DNA from 2 places in the Streptomyces coerulescens genome. Region 1 is predicted to be linked to the other one. Evidence: riboswitches for the same ligand, from Rfam matches in the RefSeq annotation. Region 1 holds a riboswitch; the other holds the start of a gene.
What was found. A riboswitch is a leader RNA that binds a small molecule or an ion and turns the genes downstream of it on or off. The one in region 1 is predicted to bind cobalamin.
Positions count from the first base shown of each region.

Region 1 (3,899 bases):
GCCAGCAGATCCGTGTCGGCGGTCGACAACAACAACACTGTGCTCATGCGGGCGCTCCCGGTGGAATGAAAGGCAGTCCTTGCGGCGCGCCCGACTCGATGAGCCGCCACAGCGCGTCCGTGTCCGCGTGCTGTTCGATGAGGTCGCCGAGCCGGTCGAGCTGCTCCTCGCGCAGCGCGGCGAACGAGGTGTCGGGGGCCGGCACGAAACGGCGGCCCGCGGCGGCGGCCACCTCGCGCAGGAACGCCCGCCGGAAGCCGTCCGACTCCAGCGAGCCGTGCCAGTGGGTGCCCCAGGTCTGGCCGACCCGGATGCCGTCCAGGAAGGGTTCCCCTTCGCGTATGTCGGCGACCCCGTGATGGATCTCATACCCCTCGACGTGCTCGCCCAGGGCTTCTCCGACCGGCCGGGTCAGGGTCTTCTCGCGGGCGAACCGCACCCGCACGGGCAGCACTCCGAGCGCGTCCACATGCCCGCGCCGGCTCTCGACCTCGTCCTCGATGTGCTCGCCGAGGACCTGGAAGCCACCGCAGATGCCGAGGACGGGCCGCTGTTCGGCGGCCCTGCGGACCAGGGCGTCCGCAAGTCCCCGCTCACGCAGCCACTCCAGGGCCTTCACGGTCCCCCGGGTCCCCGGAACGACGACGAGGTCGGCGTCGGCGAGTTCCTCCGGCCGGTCCACGAACCGCACCACGACGCCCGGTTCGGCGGCCAGCGCGTCCACGTCCGTGAAGTTGGACATGAGAGGGATGGCACAGACGGCAACCCGCAGCACGTCCTCACCCACGGACGGCGCGACGTTCGACTCCCGCACGGTCCCCCGGAGGGAGACCCGCAGCCCGTCCTCCTCGTCGATGCCGAGCCCGTGCCGGAACGGCAGGACGCCGTACGTCTGTCGTCCGGTGAGCCCGTGCAGCATGTCGAGCCCCGGCTCCAGGAGGCTGACATCCCCCCGGAACTTGTTGACGAGGAACCCTGCGATCAGTTCCTGGTCCTCGGGCGAGAGCAGGGCGACGGTCCCGAAGAAGGAGGCGAAGACACCGCCGCGGTCGATGTCGCCGACGACGAGCACCGGCAGCCCGGCATTGCGGGCGATGCCCATGTTGACGATGTCGGTCCGCCGCAGATTGATCTCGGCCGGAGAGCCGGCCCCCTCACAGATCACCGCGTCATACGTGCCCCGCAACTCGGCGAGACACTCCAGCACCGTCCCGAGCAACTGCTGCTGCCGCCCGCCGTGGTACCCGCGCGCACTCAGCTCACCCACCGGCCTGCCCAGCAGCACGACCTGACTGCTCTGCTCCCCGCCCGGCTTGAGCAGCACGGGGTTCATCAGCGCGGTCGGCTCGACGCGGCACGCCTGGGCCTGCATGGCCTGCGCCCGCCCGATCTCGGCGCCCTCGCGCGTCACGAACGAGTTCAGGGACATGTTCTGCGCCTTGAACGGCGCGACCTTCACCCCCTGCCGCACCAGCCACCGGCAGATCCCGGCGGTCACGACGCTCTTGCCGGCGTCGGAGGTGGTGCCGGCGACAAGAAGGCCACCGCCCGTCATGAGGTACGTCCCTTCGCGATACGGCGCGCGGCGACGCATACGCCGAGCGCAAGCCAACTGACGCGCTTGGACAGCCGTACGGCCCGTTCGACGTCGTGGACGCCCACGGCCCGTCCGTTCCCGTTCAGTACGGGCCGGTGCTCGACCCGGCCGCCGTAGGAGAGGGTCCCGCCCAGCCGCACCCCGAGGGCTCCCGCGAACGAGGCCTCGACGGGCCCGGCGTTGGGGCTCGGGTGTGCGGCGGCATCGGCACGCCAGGCCCGCACCGCACCCCGGGGGTCGTCTCCGGCGAGGGTGGCGAGTACGGCCGTCAGGCGCGCCCCGGGCCAGCCGGCCACGTCGTCGAGCCGGGCCGAAGCCCAGCCGTAGCGCAGATACTTGGGCGACCTGTGCCCGACCATGGCGTCGAGCGTGTTCACGGCTCGGAAGCCGAGCAGTCCGGGCACCCCGCCGACGGCCCCCCACACGAGGGCCCCCACGACCGCGTCGGAAGTGTTCTCGGCGACGGACTCGACGACCGCCCGTGCGACCCCGTCCGCGTCCAGCGCCTGCGGATCCCGGCCGCACAGATGCGGCAGCCGCGCCCGCGCCCCCTCGACGTCGCCTGCCTCCAGGGCCCGCCCGACGGCACGGGCCTCCCGGGCGAGCGAAGTGCCCCCGACGACCGCCCAGGTGGCGGCGCCGGTCAGCGCGAGTGAGGCGGCCGGAGAGGTACGGACGACACGGGCGGCGACGGCACCCAGGGCCACGGCGCCACCGGCGCACACGGCGGTGTGCAGAGCGCCGCGTGCGCGGTCGTCGCGCCACAACACTCGTTCCACGGCGGCCGCGGCCCGTCCGAACGCGGCGACCGGATGCCCGCGGCGGGGGTCGCCGAGCAGCAGATCACCGAGGAGCCCGGCGGCGGCGCCGTACGCGAAGACGCGATCGGCTCGCATCGGGGTCAGCCGACCGTGAGGTCAGACGTGGGTCTGGTACTACGTGTCGATCGGCAGGCGAGCATCGCGTTGTGTCCTCACTCAGGGTGTCCGCGCCCTGGTTCGACGAGACCGGCGGCGAGAGTTCCTGGCTCCCGGGGATTGCTACCCCGGTGACAGTGGCGGGACCGCGCCGGATTCTCACCGGCTTCCTCTTCTGCCGTCGTACTTGGCCCCGGAAGTCCACCACGGGGTTCCGAGGGGCGTCAACTTGCCGTTGACCTGCGGTGGGGGAGTGTGCAGAACCCCACACCGCCGACCGAACGCGCCCGTTCACACCCCTTCGTCATCGCGCGCTCACCCACACGAGGTGACTCCGGGCGTGTGCCTTGCGGGCATCGTGCGCGACGCCCTGCAATACGGGATCGGAGCTGACACCGCCGAGGGGGAGGGCGCGGGCCGTGGGGTATGTGGGCGAGATGCTGCTGGACGGTGGGCAGGTCGTGTTGCTGGAGGTGGCGGGGGACGGGCCGGCGGGCGTCCAGCGGGTCTCCCGCGGCGGTGTGGTCGCGGGAGCGGCCGAGACACTCCAACAGGCCCTCAACCGGGTGCGCCCAGCCCTCGGCGCGGTCGTCGACGGAGCCCGGGGACTGCCGGCCCCGCCGGAATCGGTGACCGTCGAGTTCGGGATCACCCTCAGCGCCGAGGCCGGAGTCGTGGTGGCGCGTGGCTCGACCGAGGCCCACTTCACCGTGAGCATGGAGTGGACGAACACCGTCGAACCGGATGTTCCGGGGCAGCGTGATGGCGCCCGCTGACGACGAACTCCCGCGGAGCATCGCACGGTTCTGGGGCGATGACGGCCGGGTCACCGGCTGCGGCTTCCTGATCGCGGAGCGGACGCTGTGCACCTGCGCCCATGTCGTGGCGGACGCGCTGGGCGTGGACGTGGCTGAGCCGGCACCGCCGGCCGCCTCCGTGACCGTCGACTTCCCGCTCATGGCGCCGCCCTCGGCCCAGATGCGGGCCACGGTCACCCACTGGCGTGCGGTCACCGAGGACGGGGCCGGCGACATCGCCCTGCTGTCCCTCGCGGAGCCCGTCCCGGGCACCGCCCCGGTGCGCTTCGCCGGTGGTACGGCCATGTGGGACCACCCGTTCCGGGTGCTCGGCTTCCCACGGCGGACCGATGACCACGGCGTCTGGGTGTGCGGCCGACTCCGCGCGCCCGTCGGCAAGGGATGGACCTCCATGGAGGCCCAGGAGACGCCGCACGGCCCGGCGATCGGACAGGGCTTCAGCGGAGCGCCCGTGTGGGACATCGAACAGGGCGGTGTGGTCGGTATGACCGTGGCCGCCGATGTCGGCTCCGGTGCGCGCACCGCGTACCTCATTCCCAGCGCCCTGTTGCTCGGCCTGGAACCGGG
Region 1 covers NZ_JBHSKM010000007.1:456,972-460,870, forward strand. The annotation lists gene cobN (cobaltochelatase subunit CobN) at 1-47, opposite strand, end outside; gene ACFPQ9_RS13960 (cobyric acid synthase) at 44-1,555, opposite strand; gene ACFPQ9_RS13965 (cobalamin biosynthesis protein) at 1,552-2,493, opposite strand; cobalamin riboswitch at 2,593-2,738, opposite strand; gene ACFPQ9_RS13970 (CU044_2847 family protein) at 2,934-3,290, shown strand; gene ACFPQ9_RS13975 (nSTAND1 domain-containing NTPase) at 3,259-3,899, shown strand, end outside.

Region 2 (3,899 bases), on a different contig from region 1:
AGTGCCTGCCCGTCAGCCATACTGCTCCTCCACCGAGGCCGAGGCGATCGTGGTGACCGCCTTGAAGGTACGGATTCCCTCGTACATTCGCTCGCTGGTGTACGCCACCTTGCGCTCGCCGATACGTTCGACGCCGGGAACGACGGTGACGGCCATCGCCAGATGCTCGGCGTCGAACTCGACCGCGACGGTGAACGGGCCGCCGTCGACCGGTGGGTGACGGACCGCCAGCCCCGCCGCTTCCTTGGCCGCCGCGCGGATGTCGGCGGCGGTCCTGGCCGGCGTACGGCACACGGCGGCGTACCGCGAGACATGGTCCTTGACCGCGACCTTCAGCGCCTCGGGCGCATAGCCGAGCGCGTCCTCGCAGGCCAGATCGTCGCCGGTGACGAGCACCACCGGTACGCCGTACTCGGCGACGACGTGCGCGTTCAGCAGGCCCTCGCTGGCCCGCACGTCGTTCAGCCACACGCCGGTGATCTGGTTCGCGAGGTAGGTGTGCGCGAAGACACCCTCCATGCCGGCGCCCGTGTGGTAGCCGACGAAGGCGATGCCGTCGATGTCACCGTGCTGCACGCCCTCGACCATGGACAGCGCCTTGTGCCGGCCGGTGAGCATCTGTGCGCGCTCGTCGAGCCGTTCGAGCAGCAGATTGCGCATGGACCAGTGCGCCTCATTGATGACGACGGCGTCGGCTCCGCCGTCGAAGAAACCCAGCACGGCGGCGTCGACGTCCGAGGTGAACATCTTCCGGCACCGCTCCCACTGCGGAGTGCCGGGAAGCACGTCGCCCGGCCAGGTCACACCGGTGGCGCCCTCCATGTCGGCGCTGATGAGGATCTTCATGCCCGATCACGTTACGCGCCCGGGAGGGAAGCCGCCACGAAGCGGACGAACGCCACTTTCACACCTTTGGGGCGTGCTTGTCAGCCACCCGTCGCGGGCACTACTGTCACCACGCCTTGGTGAACGGGAAATCCGGTGTGATGCCGGTGCGGCCCTCGCCACTGTGAATCGGGAAGTCCGGCTCCGGCCCTCGCGGGCAAGCCACTGGGTCCTTGCGACCCGGGAAGGCGGAGCACGGGCGGTGGTACCCGTCAGCCAGGAGACCGGCCAAGGCACGTCAACCATCCACGAGGTGCTGGAGAGGGTCTGCTGAGCCATGCACATAGCCGAGGGTTTTCTGCCCCCGGCGCACGCGGTCGCCTGGGGCGCCGCGTCCGCGCCGTTCGTCGTACACGGAGTACGGTCACTCACCCGTGAGGTCAGGGAGCATCCCGAGAGCACACTGCTGCTCGGCGCTTCCGGAGCGTTCACCTTCGTCCTGTCCGCGCTGAAGCTGCCGTCGGTGACCGGCAGCTGTTCGCATCCCACCGGCACGGGTCTGGGCGCCATCCTGTTCCGGCCGCCGATCATGGCGGTCCTGGGCACCATCACCCTGCTCTTCCAGGCGCTGCTGCTCGCGCACGGCGGTCTGACCACGCTCGGCGCCAACGTCTTCTCGATGGCGATCGTCGGGCCCTGGGCGGGCTACGCGATCTACAGACTGCTGCGGCGCTATGACGTGCCGCTGATGGTCGCCGTCTTCTTCGGCGCGTTCGTCGCCGACCTGTCCACCTACTGCGTGACCAGCGTGCAGCTGGCGCTCGCGTTCCCCGACCCGGGCAGCGGATTCCTGGGCGCGCTCGGCAAGTTCGGCTCCATCTTCGCCGTCACCCAGATCCCGCTGGCGGTGAGCGAGGGCCTGCTGACGGTGCTCGTGATGCGGCTGCTGGTGCAGTCCAGCAAGGGCGAACTGACCCGGCTGGGCGTGCTCCTCACCACGAAGCAGTCCGCGAGCGAGACCGAGGCGGTGGCCCGATGAGCAGGAACACGAAGATCAACGTCCTGCTGCTGCTCGTGGTGGCCGCGCTCGCCGTGCTGCCGCTGGCCCTGGGCCTCGGCGACCACAAGGAGGAGCCGTTCACGGGTGCCGACGGCGAGGCGGAGACCGCGATCACCGAGATCGAGCCGGACTACGAGCCGTGGTTCTCACCGCTGTACGAGCCGCCGTCCGGTGAGATCGAGTCGGCGCTGTTCTCCCTCCAGGCCGCGCTCGGCGCCGGTGTCCTCGCCTACTACTTCGGGCTGCACCGGGGCCGCAGGCAGGGCGAGCAGCGGGCGCTGGAACGGGAGCGGGCCGGCGGGGAGCCGAAGGCGGACAAGGTCTGACGGGTGCTGCCGATCGACGCGGCGGCGCACAGCAGTCGCTGGCGCCGCCGTCATCCCGTGGACAAGGCCGTGCTCGGGCTCGGTCTCACCGTGCTCGCGATCTCCCTGCCGCCCTGGCCGGGGGCCGCGTTGGTCCTGGTCACCGCCGTCACCGTGCTGCTGGGCCCGGCGGGTGTGCCCGGACGGCGGCTGTGGCGGGCGTATCGCGTGCCGCTCGGCTTCTGTGTGACGGGCGCGGCCACGCTGCTGGTCCAGGTCGGCGGCGGGCAGGGCTTCGTGTCCCTCGCCGCCGACGGGCCGCTGCGCGCCGGTGAACTGCTGCTGCGCACCTCGGCGGCCTCGCTCGGGGTGCTGCTGTTCGCGTTCACCACGCCGATGTCGGACCTGCTGCCCCGGCTGGTGAAGGCCGGGGTGCCCGCGCCCGTCGTGGACGTCGCGCTGGTGACGTACCGCATGAGCTTCCTGCTGCTCGACTCGGTGCGCCGGGTGCGGGACGCGCAGGCCGCCCGGCTCGGGCACACCACCCGCGCCGCGACCTGGCGTTCGCTGGCCGGGCTCGGCGCGACCGCGTTCGTGCGGTCCTTCGACCGGGCCACCCGGCTCCAGGCCGGGCTCGCCGGGCGCGGCTACGACGGCACCCTGCGCGTCCTGGTGCCCGAGGCGAAGGTCTCCGTCCGTTTCACGACCGCGAGTTGCGCCCTGCTCGCAGCGCTGGCCGCCCTCACCCTCGTACTGGAAAGGGCCCTGCCATGAGCGAGCCCACCGCCTCCGACGCCTACCACTCCCACCCCCGCACCGGAGAAGGCCCTGCCATGAGCGAGCCCAGCGCCCTCGTCGCCCTGCGGGGCGCCGCCTACGCCTACGAGGACGGCCCCGTCGTGCTCAGCGGCCTCGACTTCGACGTCCGTGAGGGGCGGGCGCTGGCGCTGCTGGGCCGCAACGGCAGCGGCAAGACCACGCTGATGCGGCTGCTGAGCGGTGGACTCAGGCCGCACGAGGGCCGGTTGACGGTCGAGGGGACGCCGGTCACGTACGACCGCAAAGGGCTGACCCGGCTGCGCACGACCGTGCAGCTCGTGGTCCAGGACCCCGACGACCAGCTGTTCGCCGCCTCGGTCGCCCAGGACGTCTCCTTCGGCCCCCTCAACCTCGGCCTGCCCGACGCCGAGGTGCGGGCACGGGTCGACGAGGCGCTGGCCGCCCTCGACATCACCCGGCTGGCCGACCGGCCCACGCATCTGCTGTCGTACGGGCAGCGCAAGCGCACGGCCATCGCGGGGGCCGTCGCGATGCGGCCGCGTGTGCTGATCCTGGACGAGCCGACCGCAGGGCTCGACCCGGATGGGCAGGAGCGGCTGCTCACCACCCTCGGCGGGCTGCGCGCGGGCGGCACCACCGTCGTCATGGCCACCCACGACGTGGACCTCGCGCTGCGCTGGGCCGACGACGCGGCGCTGCTGACCCCGTCCGGCGTCCGCACCGGGCCCGCGGACACGATGCTGGCCCGCACGGATCTCCTGCGGGCGGCCGGGCTGCGGCTGCCCTGGGGCATCGCGGCGGCCCGACTGCTGCGCGCGCACGGTCTGCTGGAGGACTCGGCACCGGGTCCGCGCGACGCGGACGAGCTGGCGGCCCTGGCGGTGCCCGCCACCCCGACGATTCCCGCCGACGGCTGAGGTTCCCCGCGT
Region 2 covers NZ_JBHSKM010000002.1:728,955-732,853, forward strand. The annotation lists gene ACFPQ9_RS04745 (M20/M25/M40 family metallo-hydrolase) at 1-20, opposite strand, end outside; gene ACFPQ9_RS04750 (M55 family metallopeptidase) at 13-846, opposite strand; cobalamin riboswitch at 947-1,132, shown strand; gene ACFPQ9_RS04755 (energy-coupling factor ABC transporter permease) at 1,163-1,864, shown strand; gene ACFPQ9_RS04760 (energy-coupling factor ABC transporter substrate-binding protein) at 1,861-2,211, shown strand; gene cbiQ (cobalt ECF transporter T component CbiQ) at 2,215-2,964, shown strand; gene ACFPQ9_RS04770 (ATP-binding cassette domain-containing protein) at 3,024-3,887, shown strand.
Region 2: another riboswitch for cobalamin. It lies ahead of ACFPQ9_RS04755 (energy-coupling factor ABC transporter permease); the one in region 1 lies ahead of ACFPQ9_RS13965 (cobalamin biosynthesis protein).